Regions from separate parts of the Salinispora sp. CH2A1_6 genome, predicted to be linked through region 2. Evidence: predicted binding sites of a transcription regulator. Region 2 holds the regulator's gene; the other holds the start of a gene.
The links. Region 2 encodes HrcA, which represses chaperone genes, less so after heat shock. Its sites were predicted from a motif close to GGTTNGCACNCTCNNNNNGAGNGTGCNAACC; they were not measured.

Region 1: a site for HrcA is predicted at 2,124-2,154, ahead of groL (chaperonin GroEL). Genes of this name have one in related genera too.

Annotation. Positions count from the first base shown of each region.
Region 1 covers NZ_JBXEDG010000001.1:359,084-366,181, forward strand. Annotated here, with positions in the region: gene AC1UKG_RS01705 (SAM-dependent methyltransferase) at 1-576, opposite strand, end outside; gene AC1UKG_RS01710 (GNAT family N-acetyltransferase) at 755-1,291, opposite strand; gene AC1UKG_RS01715 (cold-shock protein) at 1,503-1,706, shown strand; gene groL (chaperonin GroEL) at 2,352-3,974, shown strand; gene AC1UKG_RS01725 (hypothetical protein) at 4,033-4,236, opposite strand; gene AC1UKG_RS01730 (GNAT family N-acetyltransferase) at 4,312-5,253, opposite strand; gene AC1UKG_RS01735 (S8 family serine peptidase) at 5,349-7,098, opposite strand, start outside.
Region 2 covers NZ_JBXEDG010000003.1:764,919-772,016, forward strand. Annotated here, with positions in the region: gene AC1UKG_RS08465 (enoyl-CoA hydratase-related protein) at 189-971, opposite strand; gene hemW (radical SAM family heme chaperone HemW) at 990-2,213, shown strand; gene AC1UKG_RS08475 (magnetosome magnetite crystal formation protein family) at 2,308-2,889, opposite strand; gene hrcA (heat-inducible transcriptional repressor HrcA) at 3,129-4,151, shown strand; gene dnaJ (molecular chaperone DnaJ) at 4,221-5,366, shown strand; gene AC1UKG_RS08490 (16S rRNA (uracil(1498)-N(3))-methyltransferase) at 5,432-6,166, shown strand; gene AC1UKG_RS08495 (histidine triad nucleotide-binding protein) at 6,223-6,585, shown strand; gene AC1UKG_RS08500 (PhoH family protein) at 6,732-7,098, shown strand, end outside.

The sequences.
Region 1 (7,098 bases), on a different contig from region 2:
GTCCATCAGTACCCGAATCTTGCGCCACGGGTCGTCGGCGTCCTCGAGCAGCATCAGGGTCGCGATAATCGTCAGCGCGACCGGCTGGTCAAGGTCAAGCACTTCGCGCAGTTTCCGGTGGTTGACAATCAACGCCGGCTCCCGCAGGTCAGCGTGGATGTACTCGCTGCGTCCCTGCTCGGTACTGATCATCAGGGCCCGGGTGTGGGCCAGGACAATGGGGTCATTGTCGACATAGACCACTCGGGTGTCCGGGGCGATCTGCTGGGCTACCTCGTGCAGATTCGGCCTGGTGGGGATGCCGGTGCCGACGTCCAGGAACTGCCGTACGCCGGCCTGTCCGACCAGGTAGCGGGCCACGCGGTGGACAAATCGACGGTTCTCGGCGGCCATGGACCGCACCGTCGGGATCGCCGATATCATGGCCTCGGCGACGGCCCGGTCAGCGGCGAAGTTGTCCTTGCCCCCGAGCCAGTAGTCGTAGATCCGCGCGGAGTGTGGCACACCGTTGTCTATCGTGGACGAGTCGGTCTGCTGCTGATCTGCCGTAGCCGGGTTGCTGCTGGGCACAGTCACCTCCTACTGAGGATGCTCGTGGAGCGGGCGTACTCAGCCTAGCCGGACATCGACACCGACGGCATTCCCGAAAATCAGTGCGGCCGCGGTCCGGGCGGGACCGGGTACGCCTCCCGGCCGGGCCTGCCGGTCGGGCCTCGTGTCGGTGGCCCGAACCTGGTCGGCGTTACCGCGTCGTTCAGGCCGGGCGGCGCATCTGTAGCTCGGTGAGGGTCGGGATCGTCGGGTGTGGAAGGCGGCGGCCGGTGTCGATGAACCCCAACCGACGGTACGCCCGGTAGGCCCGCTCGTTGCCGACCACGACCTCCAGCATCAGCTCCGGACGACCGCAGGCGCGGGACCAGCCCGCCACCGCGTCGATCAGGTCGGAGAGCAGCCCGCTGCCCCGCCAGGGCGGGGTGATGTAGACGGCGAAGATGACGGTGAGCCCCGGTTCGTCCGGAGTCGCCGCGCCCCCGGCGTGTCCGACCAGGCGGCCGCTCGGGTCCGCGACGAACTGCGCGTTGGTGATGCCCGCCGAGGTGTACGCGATGCGCGCCGCGTAGTCGGCGTGGGGGCGGGCTGCCGCGTCGGCCAGCGTCTCCAGGAAGGCCAGCGGTGCGTCGGCGAGCATCTCCAGCCGCAGCGCCCGCATCCTGGCGGTGTCGGCTGGCTGGACCCGACGGACCCGCGCCCGCCGGGTCGATGCCGGCCCCGGGGCGGGATCGCTCGTCATGTCGGTTATTTATCACAATGATGCCTGACGATATAGGCCCACTGGGCGTATGTCCGATTTGTGGCCGTGCGCCGTCGTCACGCCTCGTGTAGCGTGCGATTTCGGTCACCGGTTCAGCGGCCGTCGCCGATCGTCGAACCGGTGCCACCCGCCGGCCGGTGTGCCGGCTCGGCCGGGGTGAGTGGAGTCGCGCAGAGTTAGGAAGTGCACCGTGGCACAGGGCACCGTGAAGTGGTTCAACGCCGAAAAGGGCTACGGCTTCATCGCCGTTGACGGGGGGCAGGACGTCTTCGTCCATTTCTCTGCTATCGAGATGGACGGCTACAAGGCGCTGGACGATGGCCAGCGGGTGGAGTTCGAGATCGCCCAAGGTCAGAAGGGCCTGCAGGCCGAACGGGTGCGCGTCGTCGCCTGAGCGACCGGCGCTGCCTTGGGGGCGACCGGCGTAACGGTCGTCCCCACAATCGTCGCCGCCCAGCCGACCGGCTCGGGCTGGCGCGCGGTCGGGATCACGCGGCTTCCCGCACCGCTCCTCGTGCGTGACCCGGCTCTCGCCAGGTAGCTGCTCCCGCGTGTGGCCGCGACTACCGGCATGTACTGCTGTGCCCCTGTTTGCGCGGCCACCGCTGCGCTGCTCTTTCCGCTCCGCAGCGCTCTCAGTGCCGCACTGTCACCCTCCCGAGCCCTACCTGACCAGCAGGTAGGGCTCGTTGCCGTGGTTGCCGCGCCGTCGGCGTACGAGGGGCTGGTGAACGTCGCTCGGCGGGGCGGTGGAAGTCGACTGCCCTGGGCGATCGTGCTTGCACTCGGCAGGGGGGAGTGCTAAACAGGTCCTTGGCACTCGCATACCGTGAGTGCCAATGGTCGGGGCGGGAGGGCCACGGCCGCAGCGGCGTCGCCAGACGCGGGTGCGGCAGTTGGCCGGTCGTCGCGGGCTATCCGGCCCGGCCGACGGACGTCGCCGTCGCCAGGTGGCGATGTCTGAAGGTGCGTAACCAGGCGGCCCATCCGGGAGACACCCTCTCGGGTGGCCCGTGAGTGTCCAGGAGGACAACGCCGTATGGCCAAGATGATCGCGTTCGACGAGGAAGCTCGCCGCGGCCTCGAGCGGGGCATGAACCAGCTCGCTGACGCCGTGAAGGTGACCCTCGGCCCCAAGGGCCGCAACGTCGTGCTCGAGAAGAAGTGGGGTGCTCCCACCATCACCAACGATGGTGTGAGCATCGCCAAGGAGATCGAGCTCGAGGACCCGTACGAGAAGATCGGCGCTGAGCTGGTCAAGGAGGTCGCGAAGAAGACCGACGACGTCGCCGGTGACGGCACGACGACGGCGACCGTCCTGGCCCAGGCCATGGTCCGTGAGGGCCTGCGCAACGTGGCCGCCGGCGCCAACCCGATGGCCCTGAAGCGGGGCATCGAGACCGCGGTCGCCAGCGTCTCGGAGGAGCTGCTGAAGCTCGCCAAGGACGTCGAGACCAAGGAGCAGATCGCCTCCACCGCCTCCATCTCCGCTGGTGACCCCAGCGTCGGCGAGATCATCGCCGAGGCGATGGACAAGGTCGGCAAGGAAGGCGTCATCACCGTCGAGGAGAGCAACACCTTCGGCCTGGAGCTCGAGCTCACCGAGGGTATGCGCTTCGACAAGGGCTACATCTCCGCGTACTTCATGACCGACCCGGAGCGGATGGAGGCCGTCTTTGACGACCCCTACATCCTGATCGTCAACAGCAAGATCTCCTCGGTCAAGGACCTGCTCCCGATCCTGGAGAAGGTCATGCAGTCGGGCAAGCCGCTGCTGATCATCGCCGAGGACATCGAGGGCGAGGCCCTGGCGACCCTGGTCGTCAACAAGGTCCGGGGCACCTTCAAGTCCGTCGCCGTCAAGGCCCCGGGCTTCGGTGACCGCCGCAAGGCCATGCTCGGTGACATCGCCATCCTCACCGGTGGCCAGGTCATCAGCGAGGAGGTCGGCCTCAAGCTGGACGCCGTCAGCCTCGACATGGTGGGTCGCGCCCGTAAGGTCGTGGTGACCAAGGACGAGACCACGATCGTCGACGGTGCCGGCGACGCCGAGCAGATCCAGGGTCGGGTCAACCAGATCCGGGCCGAGATCGACAAGAGCGACTCCGACTACGACCGGGAGAAGCTGCAGGAGCGGCTGGCCAAGCTGGCCGGCGGCGTTGCGGTGATCAAGGTCGGCGCGGCCACCGAGGTCGAGCTGAAGGAGCGCAAGCACCGCATCGAGGACGCCGTTCGCAACGCGAAGGCTGCCGTCGAGGAGGGCATCGTCCCGGGTGGCGGCGTCGCGCTGGTGCAGGCCGGCAAGACCGCCTTCGACAAGCTCGACCTGACCGGTGACGAGGCGACCGGCGCCCAGATCGTCAAGATCGCGCTGGACGGCCCGCTGCGGCAGATCGCCGTCAACGCCGGCCTCGAGGGTGGCGTTGTCGTCGAGCACGTCCGTGGCATCGAGGCCGGTCACGGCCTGAACGCCGCGACCGGTGGCTACGTGGACCTGATGGCCGCGGGCATCATCGACCCGGCCAAGGTGACCCGTTCGGCGCTGCAGAACGCGTCGTCGATCGCGGCGCTCTTCCTCACCACCGAGGCCGTCGTGGCGGACAAGCCGGAGAAGACCCCGGCTGCCCCGGCTGGCCCGGGCGGCGGAGAAATGGACTTCTGAGTCCAGTTTTCGCGAGACCAGCGGGGCGGGCCGTTCAGCGGTCCGCCCCGCTGCGTGTTCACATGGGCAGCGGCCGTTGGTTGCGCCGCTTCTGCGTCTGGTCGTACGGCTGGGGCGCCGGGACCGGCTCGTCCACGACCGGCACCGGTTCGTCGGCGGGCGGTGCGTCGGCGCCGTCCATCTCCGCCTGCTGTTCGGCGTCGCCGAAGTCGAGACGGTCAACGGGCAACGGTGGCCCGGGCTGTTCGTCGTCCGTCGTCATGTGGGCCTCCTCCATCGAAACGGTAGGGGCCGTTGCCGGCTAATGGGGGCGAATGACGCTATCGGATGATCTATCCTATTTGCCGGTTATTGCTCCCCCGAGGCTCCGCCGGTACCCGAAGAAGACCCGCTCGATCCGGGCGCCCGCGCTGCCCGAGTAGAACCGAACCGGCCCCACCCAACCAATCTGCGCCTGCGCGATCCCCGCGGCCCGCTGGTCGGCGAGGCAGCGACGCAGCAGCACCCCACCGATCCCGGACCCCGCCGCGGCCGGCGCGGTGCCCATCGGGCCGAACCAACCCGGCCGGGACGAACCCCAGGCGGCGAAGCCGAGGAGGTCGCCGTCGCGCTCGGCGAGATGGCAGCCGGCCCGGTCCCGGCCAATCGACTCGGCCACCTCCGCGGCCCAGGCGCCGTCGAAGGTCCCCGACGCGAACGCCGTCAGCGCCGGCAGATCCGCCGGCTCCGCCCGTCGTACCGTCACCCCCTGACCGGCCAGCCGCTGTTCCGCCGGTGCCGTCGCCCGCAGCGCCGGGCTCTCGGCGCAGGAGAGGTCGGCGGTCATGTTCCAGGCCGTGCCGTCCCGGGTGTACCCGAGCGCCTCCGCCGCACAGATCGCCGGCGTGTAGCGCACATCAATGCCGGGCCAGGCATAGTGCGGCGGGTTGCCGGCCAGCAGCACCTCCCTCGCCCCGAGGCCGGCGAGCCGTCGCTCGGCGCGCGACACCAGCGCCCGCGCCCCGCCCCGCCGCCGGTGCGCCGGCTCCACCGCGATCAGGTCCACATGCCCGGCTGGGCTGCTCGGCGCGGAGAGTGAGCCGAGCAGTACGCCGATGAGCCGGTCGTCCTGATGCGCGCCCAGCGCGACGACGGGGCGGCTCGCGGCCGCCCGCGGCCAGAGCGTCTCCACGATCGCCCCCGCCTCGGCGGCGTCATCCGGCAGATCCAGAGACCGGCCGCACAGCTCGATCACGGTCGGTAGCTGCTCCGGCGTCAGCTCGGTGACCTTGAGATCCATGGACGCTGACCCTAGGCCACCAGTGCACAGTTGTTAAGAAGGTCCCCGGCCGGCGGAACCCCCGGCCAACGCGCGTCAACCTCGGCCAACGCGCCTCAACCGCGGGCGGCGCGGACAGCAGCGTACGCGTCCACCAGGCCGGCACCCGCGACCTGCGCGGGATCGCCGCAGTCGTCGCTGACCTGGACCGCGGTGGCCGTCTCGGTCAGGATCTGGCGCGTCCGAGGTAGATCCCCGATCAACGCCGGATTGGCCGACCACATCAGCGCCGCCACCCCGGCCACCTGCGGAGTCGCCATCGACGTGCCGCTGAGCGCGCCGTACCCGCCACCCGGCAGCGCGCTGAGCACCTCCGCGCCGGGGGCGACCAGGTCCGGCTTGGTACCGCCGTCGGGGCCCGGGCCGCGCGAGGAGAAGTCGGCCACCCGTCGCTGCCGGTCAACCGCGCCGACGGTCAGGACATCCCGGTGGAAGGCCGGGGAATCCTCGATCGAGCGGCAGCGGGGGCCGGTGTTGCCCGCGGCGACCACCACGAGGATCCCGGCAGCGGCCAGGGCGGCAACAGCCGGCTGGAGTGCGCCAGCGTCACAGCCCTCCAGCGCGGGGCAGGCCCACGAATTGGTGAGAATCTCCGGTGCGCGGTGTGGGCGACCGTCGCGGAACGGATCCCCGCCAACGGGGAAGGGCGCCAGCATGAACTGGAGGCAGTCCAGATAGAGCGCGGGGTTGCCGAGGTTACGGTCCAGATTGACGCAGCCGGTCCAGGTGGCCCCGGGGGCGACCCCGGCCCCGTCCCGGCCGACCGCGCTGCCGAGCGTGTGGGTGCCGTGCCCGCCCCGGTCCCGCGGGGTCGAGGTGGCGTTCCAGGGGTCAAACCACGAGTCGTCCCCGCCGCGGAAGCCGGCCGCCAGCCCCGGATGGGTGCCGTCCACCCCCGAGTCGGAGCTACCCACGGTCACCCCCGTACCGGTGATCCCCAGCTCCGACCAGACCCGGTCGGCGCGGATCAGCCGGATGTTCCACTCCGCGCCCGGCGGCGGTGCGGCGTCTCCCAGGGCGACCGGGGCGGGCGCGGGTAGTGGGCGGACCCGCTGGCTGATCAGCACCCGATCCACCTCGGGACGGTCCGCCAGCCAGGCCCGCACCAGCGGCCCGCCGTCCACCTCGATCGCGTTGACCAGGTAGTAGGGCGTGTGGTCAAGCCGGAACCGGCGCAGCTCCCGGCGCAGGTCGGCCTGCGTCCGTTCGGCGGTCTCCACCAGCCGCTGGTAGACCTCGGCGGCCCGCCGGTCGCGACCGGCGCGCCCGGTGGCGGCGGGGACGCCGCTCAGGTCGGCCTGCTCCCGGAGCACCACGAAGAGCCGTTCCCCATGCAGCCCGGGCTGCCCCGGCCCGACGGCTACCGCCCCGGTCGTCACCAGCAGGGTGGCCGCCGCCACCCCGGCCACCAGCCGACTGGGCCGGGCGCCGGGACGTCGGCAGAGCATCACCCCGTAGCCGATGGCGAGCAGGACCGCGACGGTGAGGCCGGCGCCGGTGGCGACCGCCACCCAAAAGGGCACGTCCCGGGCGTCGGCCAGCACCAGGCTGACCTCCTCCGGGTCGGCCCAGGCGAGTGGGCCGAAGACGCTCAGCCCCACCAGCCCGGCGGTGGCGGGCCCGACGCCGGTCGCTGTCCGCCGGGCGGCGGTGGCCAACGCCGCCAGCGCGAAGCCGGCCGGCGGCAGCACCAGCAGCAGCGGCAGCTGGGCGCCGGACTGCCCGACTCCTGCCCCGAGCAGCAGCAGAACGACGCCGGCGGCCAGACCGTCCACCAGCACCAGCGGGCCTGGCCGGGGTGGGGTG
Region 2 (7,098 bases):
TTCAACGAGTCCGACAAGCGTAAGCCCCGTGTCCCGGTGAGCCGCCGGGCAGCCGGGGCGGCGCTGCCCGGGCGTGTGGTCGGTCGGCTGCCGGTCGGTCGAGGCGGCGGTGGGCGCCAGCGACTTCCCGTGCCGAGGCGCCCAGAAACCCGGGGCTACCGCCCGTGCCGGGCCGGCCAGCAACCCGGTTACTCGCCCGGTACCCAGCTCGCTGGCCGTTTTTCCCGGAACGCCGACACGCCCTCCAGCCCCTCCGCGGAGAGAAAGTAGTCGGTGGAGAGGGCGGCCAGGTCGGCGAGTTCGCCCCGCAGATCGGTCACGGTGGGGCGGCGGAGCAGCTGTTTGGCTCCGGCCAGTGCGCCGGGTGCGCCCCGGACCAGCGAGTCGCAGTAGCCGGCGACGACGGCGTCCAACTCCGCCAGCGGCACGGCCGTGGTGACCAAACCGACTTCGGCGGCCCGCTGCCCGTCGAAGGTGTCCCCGGTCAGGTAGAGCTCGGCCGCGGCGCGGGGCCGCAGTCGGGGCAGCACCGTCGCCGAGATCACCGCCGGGATCACCCCGATTCGGACCTCGGTGAAGGCGAACGTCGCCTCCCGGGCGCAGATCGCCAGATCGGCCGCGGCGATCAGGCCCAGCCCGCCGGCCCGTGCCGGCCCGGCCACCCGCGCCACCACCGGCTTCGGGCATTCCGCTACGGCCGCGAGCACGTCACCGAGCATCCCGGCCGGCACCGTGCCGCTGGCGTACGCGGCGGCGGTCTCCTTCAGGTCGGCACCGGAGCAGAAGACCGGCCCGGAGTGGTCCAGCACGAGCGCGCGTACGGCGTCGTCGGCGACCGCCGCGGCGAGTCCGTCGAGCAGCTGGGTCATCAGCGGGGTGGAGAGCGCGTTGCGGTTGTGTGGGCTGTTCAGGGTGAGGGTGGTCACCCCGCCGGCCGTGGCGGCCCGCACCAGCGCGTCGGGAGAGGTCATGCGGGCACACTAGTGGCCATGCCCGGTGTCCTACCAGAAGGCGAGCGCATCCCGGTGGATGGATCGCTGCCCACAGCCGCCCTGACCTCGGTGGGAACGCGGGGGTTCGGCGTGTACGTACACGTCCCCTTCTGCGCCAGCCGGTGCGGCTACTGCGACTTCAACACCTACACGTCCACCGAGTTGGGAGGTGGCGCCAGCCGGGAGGAGTACGCCGACACCGTACTTGCCGAACTCGCGCTGGCCGCCCGGGTGCTGCGTGAGAACCCTCCGCCCCGGGTCGACACGGTTTTCGTCGGCGGTGGCACCCCCACCCTGTTGCCCGCCGCGGACCTCGCCCGGATCCTCGACGCCATCGACCGCACCTGGGGGCTGGCGGCCGACGCGGAGATCACCACGGAGGCCAACCCGGAGTCGGTCACCCCGCGATCCCTTGCCGCGCTGCGGGCTGCCGGCTACACGAGGATCTCGCTGGGCATGCAGTCCGCGTCGCCCGGGGTGCTCGCGATCCTGGACCGGCGGCACAGCGCCGGCCGGGCCGTCGCCGCCGCCCGGGAGGCCCGGGAGGCCGGGTTCGACCACGTCAACCTGGATCTGATCTACGGGACGCCGGGGGAGAGCGCGGCCGACTTCGCCGCCTCGCTCGACGAGGTGGTCGCCGCGGGAGTGGACCACGTCAGCGCGTACTCCCTGATCGTGGAGGAGGGGACCCGGCTCGCGGCCCGGGTGCGGCGGGGCGAGTTGGCGCAGCCCAGCGACGACGTTGCCGCGGACCGTTACCTGGCCGCGGAGGCGGCCCTCGACGCCGCCGGGTTCTTCTGGTACGAGGTCTCCAACTGGGCGCGGACACCGGCTGCCCGGTGCCGGCACAACCTCTTGTACTGGACCGGTGGCAACTGGTGGGGCCTCGGCCCGGGGGCGCACAGCCACGTCGGTGGGGTGCGCTGGTGGAACGTCAAACACCCCACGGCGTACGCGCAGCGGCTCGCGGCGGGGGCGTCGCCGGGCTTGGCCCGGGAGGTGCTGACCGCCGACGAGGCGCACCTGGAGGATGTCATGCTGCGGCTCCGGCTCGCCGCGGGTCTGCCGCTGGACGTGTTGGACCCCGCCGGTCGCGCCGGTGCCGATCGGGCGCGGGCGGCGGGTCTGCTGGCCGAGGCGGCGTACGGCGACGGTCGGGCGGTGTTGACCCTGCGCGGTCGGCTGCTCGCGGATGCGGTGGTGCGGGACCTGCTCGGTTGATCGGCGCCGGCGTGGACCGCGACGGCGATGACACCGGGCAGCAGCGGAGCCGGCCGGCCGGAGCCCGGTCAATCGGGATCCGGCCAGTCGGGCTTCACTTGATGAGGCTGACCGACATCGGGTAGCGGTACTGCCGGCCTTCATTCGCCCGCAGGGCGGCGATGATACCGAACAGAATCTGGATTGCCACGACGGCGATGTTCGGCAGGAACAGCAGGCACCAGCCCACGAAGAGTAGAACGAAGGCGATCAGGGACCAGGTGATCTGGAAGTTGAGCGCCGCCTGGGCGTGCGCGCGGACGGTCGGTGACTGGTTGCCGCGGGCCAGGTAGGCGACCAGTGGGGCGATGAACCCGAACAGACCAAAGCTGATCAGTGCGCCGACCGCGCCGCCGAGGTGCGCGACGAGGACCCACATCCGGTCCTCGCTGTTTCCGTAACCGCTGGGTGGGCCGTATCCACCGCTGGGTGGGCCGTACCCACCGCTGGGTGGGCCGTATCCACCATCGGGTGGGTAGCCGCCGGGCGGCGGCACGGCACCGGGGGGCGGGTAGCTGCCCGGTGGCGGATAGCTACCCGGGTCGGGTGTTCCGGGCATCGGGGTGGTGGGGTCGTTGGGGCCCGGACCGGGTGGCCCAGGCTCTCCGCCGGTGGGAGGGCGAGGTGGTTCCGTCATGAGGTCACCGTAGGCGCAGCGGACCACGAGCCCCAGTGCACCGCCCCGGCTGTCCAGATGATCATGTTAGGTCGGGGTCGTCGGATCGGGCAGCAGGCCCAGCGCCATTATTCGCTGACGGCACTCGATATTTGTTGATCATCGCGTTGCCGGGCGTGCCGACGTAGACTGGCACTCGCTAGAGTCGAGTGCCAGGAAGCGCCTCGACGGCCGACGCACTGTGGGAGGAGGGGGGAAGGATGGGTCTCGACGACCGCAAACTAGCGGTGCTGCGCGCGATCGTCGAGGACTACGTCGCCACGCAGGAGCCCGTCGGCAGCAAGATGCTGGTCGAGCGCCACCAACTCGGGGTCTCCCCAGCGACCGTCCGCAACGACATGGCGGTCCTGGAGGAGGAGGGCTACATTCGGCAGCCGCACACCAGCGCGGGCCGGGTGCCCACTGACCGTGGCTATCGGCTCTTCGTGGACCGGCTGTCCCGGGTGAAGCCGCTCACCCCGGCCGAGCGCCGGGCGATCGAGCGCTTCCTGGTCGGCGCGGTCGACCTCGATGACGTGGTGCACCGCACGGTCCGGCTGCTGGCCCAGCTGACCCGGCAGGTCGCTGTCGTGCAGTACCCGTCGCTGGCCCGGTCCTCGGTTCGGCACCTGGAGCTGGTGCCGATCTCCACCACCCGGCTGATGCTTGTCATGATCGCCGACACGGGTCGGGTCGAGCAGCGGCTCGTCGAGCTACCCGGGCCGATCCCCCCAGACGACGTGATCGATCTGCGTCAGCTGGTCAACGAGAGGCTGGTCGGTACCCGGCTCGCCGACACGCCACCACTGGTGCAGGCGTTGGTTGACGAGGTGAGCGGGGAGCTGCGACCGGCCATGATCACTCTCTCCACCGTCCTGCTGGAGACGTTGGTCGAGCGGCACGAGGAGCGCATCGCCCTCGCCGGCACCGCCAATCTCACCCGCGGTGGCCTGCTCGACTTCCAGGGGTCGTTGCGCCCCATCCTGGAGGCACTGGAGGAGGAGGTGGTCCTCCTCAAACTCATCGGGGAGGCCGAGCCGAGCGCGATGCGCGTCCGGATCGGCGACGAGAACGAAATCGACAATCTCCGCGCTACCTCCGTGGTGAGCACCGGGTACGGACCAGGGGTGACCATCCTGGGTGGTCTCGGAGTGGTCGGGCCGACTCGGATGGACTATCCCAGCACCATCGCCACGGTTCGGGCCGTGGCACGCTACGTGGGCGACCTGCTGGCCCAGAACTAGGCATTACCGTCCGGCCGGATCGGGCCGGCGGTCGGCGCAAGCGAGACGAACATGAGGACACCGAACGCAGTGGCCAAGGACTACTACGGCATCCTCGGCGTGAGCCGGGAAGCCTCCGACGACGAGATCAAGCGCGCCTACCGCAAGCTCGCGCGCAAGTACCACCCGGACGTGAATCCGGACGTGGAGGCGCAAGAGAAGTTCAAGGACATCAACGCCGCGTACGAGGTCCTCTCCGACGACCGGAAGCGGCAGATCGTTGACCTCGGTGGCGATCCGCTCGCCCCCGGCGGCGGGGGCGGCGGACCGGGTGGACCCGGCGAAGCCGGTCCATTCGTGGGCTTCCAGGACATCATGGACGCCTTCTTCGGCGGGGCCGCCAGCGGCGGTGGGCGAGGGCCGCGCCCCCGCACCCGGCCGGGCTCCGACGCGATCCTGCGCCTCGAACTGGACCTGCCCGAGACCGCGTTCGGCGTGGAGGCGCCGATCACGGTCGACACCGCCGTGCTCTGCACCACCTGCTCCGGTGCGGGCACCGCAGCCGGCACCCATCCGGAGAGCTGCGAGGCGTGTGGCGGGCGGGGCGAGGTGCAGTCGGTGCAACGCACCTTCCTCGGGCAGGTGGTTTCGGCTCGCCCGTGTACCGCCTGCCAGGGCTACGGCACCACAATTCCGCACCCCTGCCCCACCTGTGCCGGGGACGGCCGGGTGCGGACCCGGCGTTCGCTGACCGTCAAGATTCCCGCCGGGGTCGAGGACGGGATGCGGATTCGGCTGGCCCAGCAGGGCGAGGTGGGCCCCGGCGGTGGCACCGCGGGTGATCTCTACGTGGAGATCCACGAACGCCCGCACGATGTCTTCTCCCGCAAGGGCGATGATCTGCACTGCCGGGTGGCTGTCCCGATGACGACGGCGGCGCTCGGCACCCGTCTGACCATCAAGACACTGGACAGCGAGGAGCCGGTGGACGTCAAGCCCGGTACCCAGCCCGGCAGCATGCTGCGGCTCCGCGCCCGCGGCGTGCCGCACCTGCGTGGGACCGGCCGGGGTGATCTGCTCGTCCACCTGGACGTGCGGACGCCGACCAAGCTGGACGCCGATCAGGAACAGATGCTGCGCGAGTTCGCCCAGACCCGGGGCGAGGAGGTCGCCGAGCTGACCAAGCAGGGCGGCTTCTTCTCTCGGATGCGGGACGCCTTCAACGGCCACGCCTGACTCGACCCGTCCCGGTGTCCCAGGCCATCGGGCCGGGACGCCGGGACGGCCGCTAGCCTGGCACCGTGTCCGCGCCGCTGTTCCTGGTCGAGTCGTTGCCCACCGCCGAGACGGCGACCCTGGACGGGCCGGAGGGGCATCACGCCGCGACTGTGCAGCGGTTGCGAGCCGGCGAGGAGTTGCTGCTCGCTGACGGCCGTGGTGGCACGGCCGCCGCCGTGGTCACGGCGGTGGGAAAGGGCGTGCTTGACCTTCGGATCACCTCCCGGGACCATCGGGCCGCCCCCGCCCACCAGCTCGTCGTCGTTCAGGGGCTGGCCAAGGGGGAGCGGGGTGAGCTGGCCGTGCAGGCGATGACCGAGGTCGGGGTGGATGCGATCGTGCCCTGGACGGCCGCGCGCTCGGTCACCCAGTGGCGGGGCGACCGGGGGGCACGTGCCCGGGGGAAGTGGGTCGCCACCGCGCGGGAGGCCGCCAAGCAGGCCCGGCGGGCCTGGCTGCCGGTGGTGACCGGCGCACCGGCCGAAGCGACCTCCGAGGTGGCTCGCCGGATCGCCGGCGCTGCGGCGGCGTTCGTCCTGCACGAGCAGGCGGAGGAGCGTCTGGTCACCGCGGAGCTGCCAGACCGCGGCGAGATCATGCTGGTGGTCGGCCCCGAGGGCGGCGTTGCCCCGGCCGAGCTGGCCGCCTTCACCGAAGCCGGAGCCCGGACGGTGCGGCTGGGCCCGTCGGTGCTGCGTACCTCCACCGCCGGAGTGGCGGCGCTTTCGGTGCTCGCCGCCCGTCTTGGCCGTTGGTAGCGCCGGTTCTCCCGCTCTGGGCGGCGGTGACCGGAGCCTTTCCCTACACTGCCCCGGTGAGCACAACTGACTGTCTGTTCTGCCGGATCGTCGCCGGTGAGATTCCCGCCACCGTTGTCCGAGAAACTCGGACAACCCTCGCGTTCCGTGACATCGGTCCGAAGGCTCCGGTGCACGTGCTGGTGATCCCGAAGGAGCACTATGCCGACGTGGCCACCCTGGCGGAGGGGGACCCGGGGCTCGCCGCTGAGGTGCTCGCCACCGCCGCCGCGGTGGCCGAGGAGGAGGGGCTGCTCGGTGACGGCTTCCGGCTGCTCTTCAACACCGGGGCGTACGGCGGCCAGGAGGTCTTCCACGTCCACGCCCACCTGCTCGGTGGTGCGCCGCTCGGGCCGATGCTGACCGGTAACGTCGGCTGACGGCGGTGCGAGCCGGCCGACAGGGGAATTGGGCGAGGTGCCGTGGCGGTTGACCCGATACGATGGGGGCAACGCCCAGCACGCCGCGGCGATCGGCCCGGCGCCGAGATCGAGAGCAGGTGGCTCAGGGCCACTCGGCCCAACCTATGACCAGCACCCCGCCTCCCGGCCCGCCCCAGGTCCAAACCAGGATCACCGTCCCGGAACCGAAGATTATGGTCAATCTCCTCGGTGCGGGGGACGAGATCCTGCGACTGGTCGAGCGCTCCGTGAGCAGTGACGTGCATGTCCGGGGTAACGAGATCACGATCACCGGCGCGCCCGCGGACAACGCTCTCGCCGAGCGGCTCTTCGGCGAATTGATCGAACTCATCGAGAAAGGTGAGACGCTGACCACCGACGCCGTTCGGCGCACCGTCGGCATGCTCGAGCAGGGCAGCGCCGAGCGGCCCGCCGAGGTCCTGACGCTCAACATCCTCTCCCGGCGTGGTCGCACCATTCGTCCCAAGACCC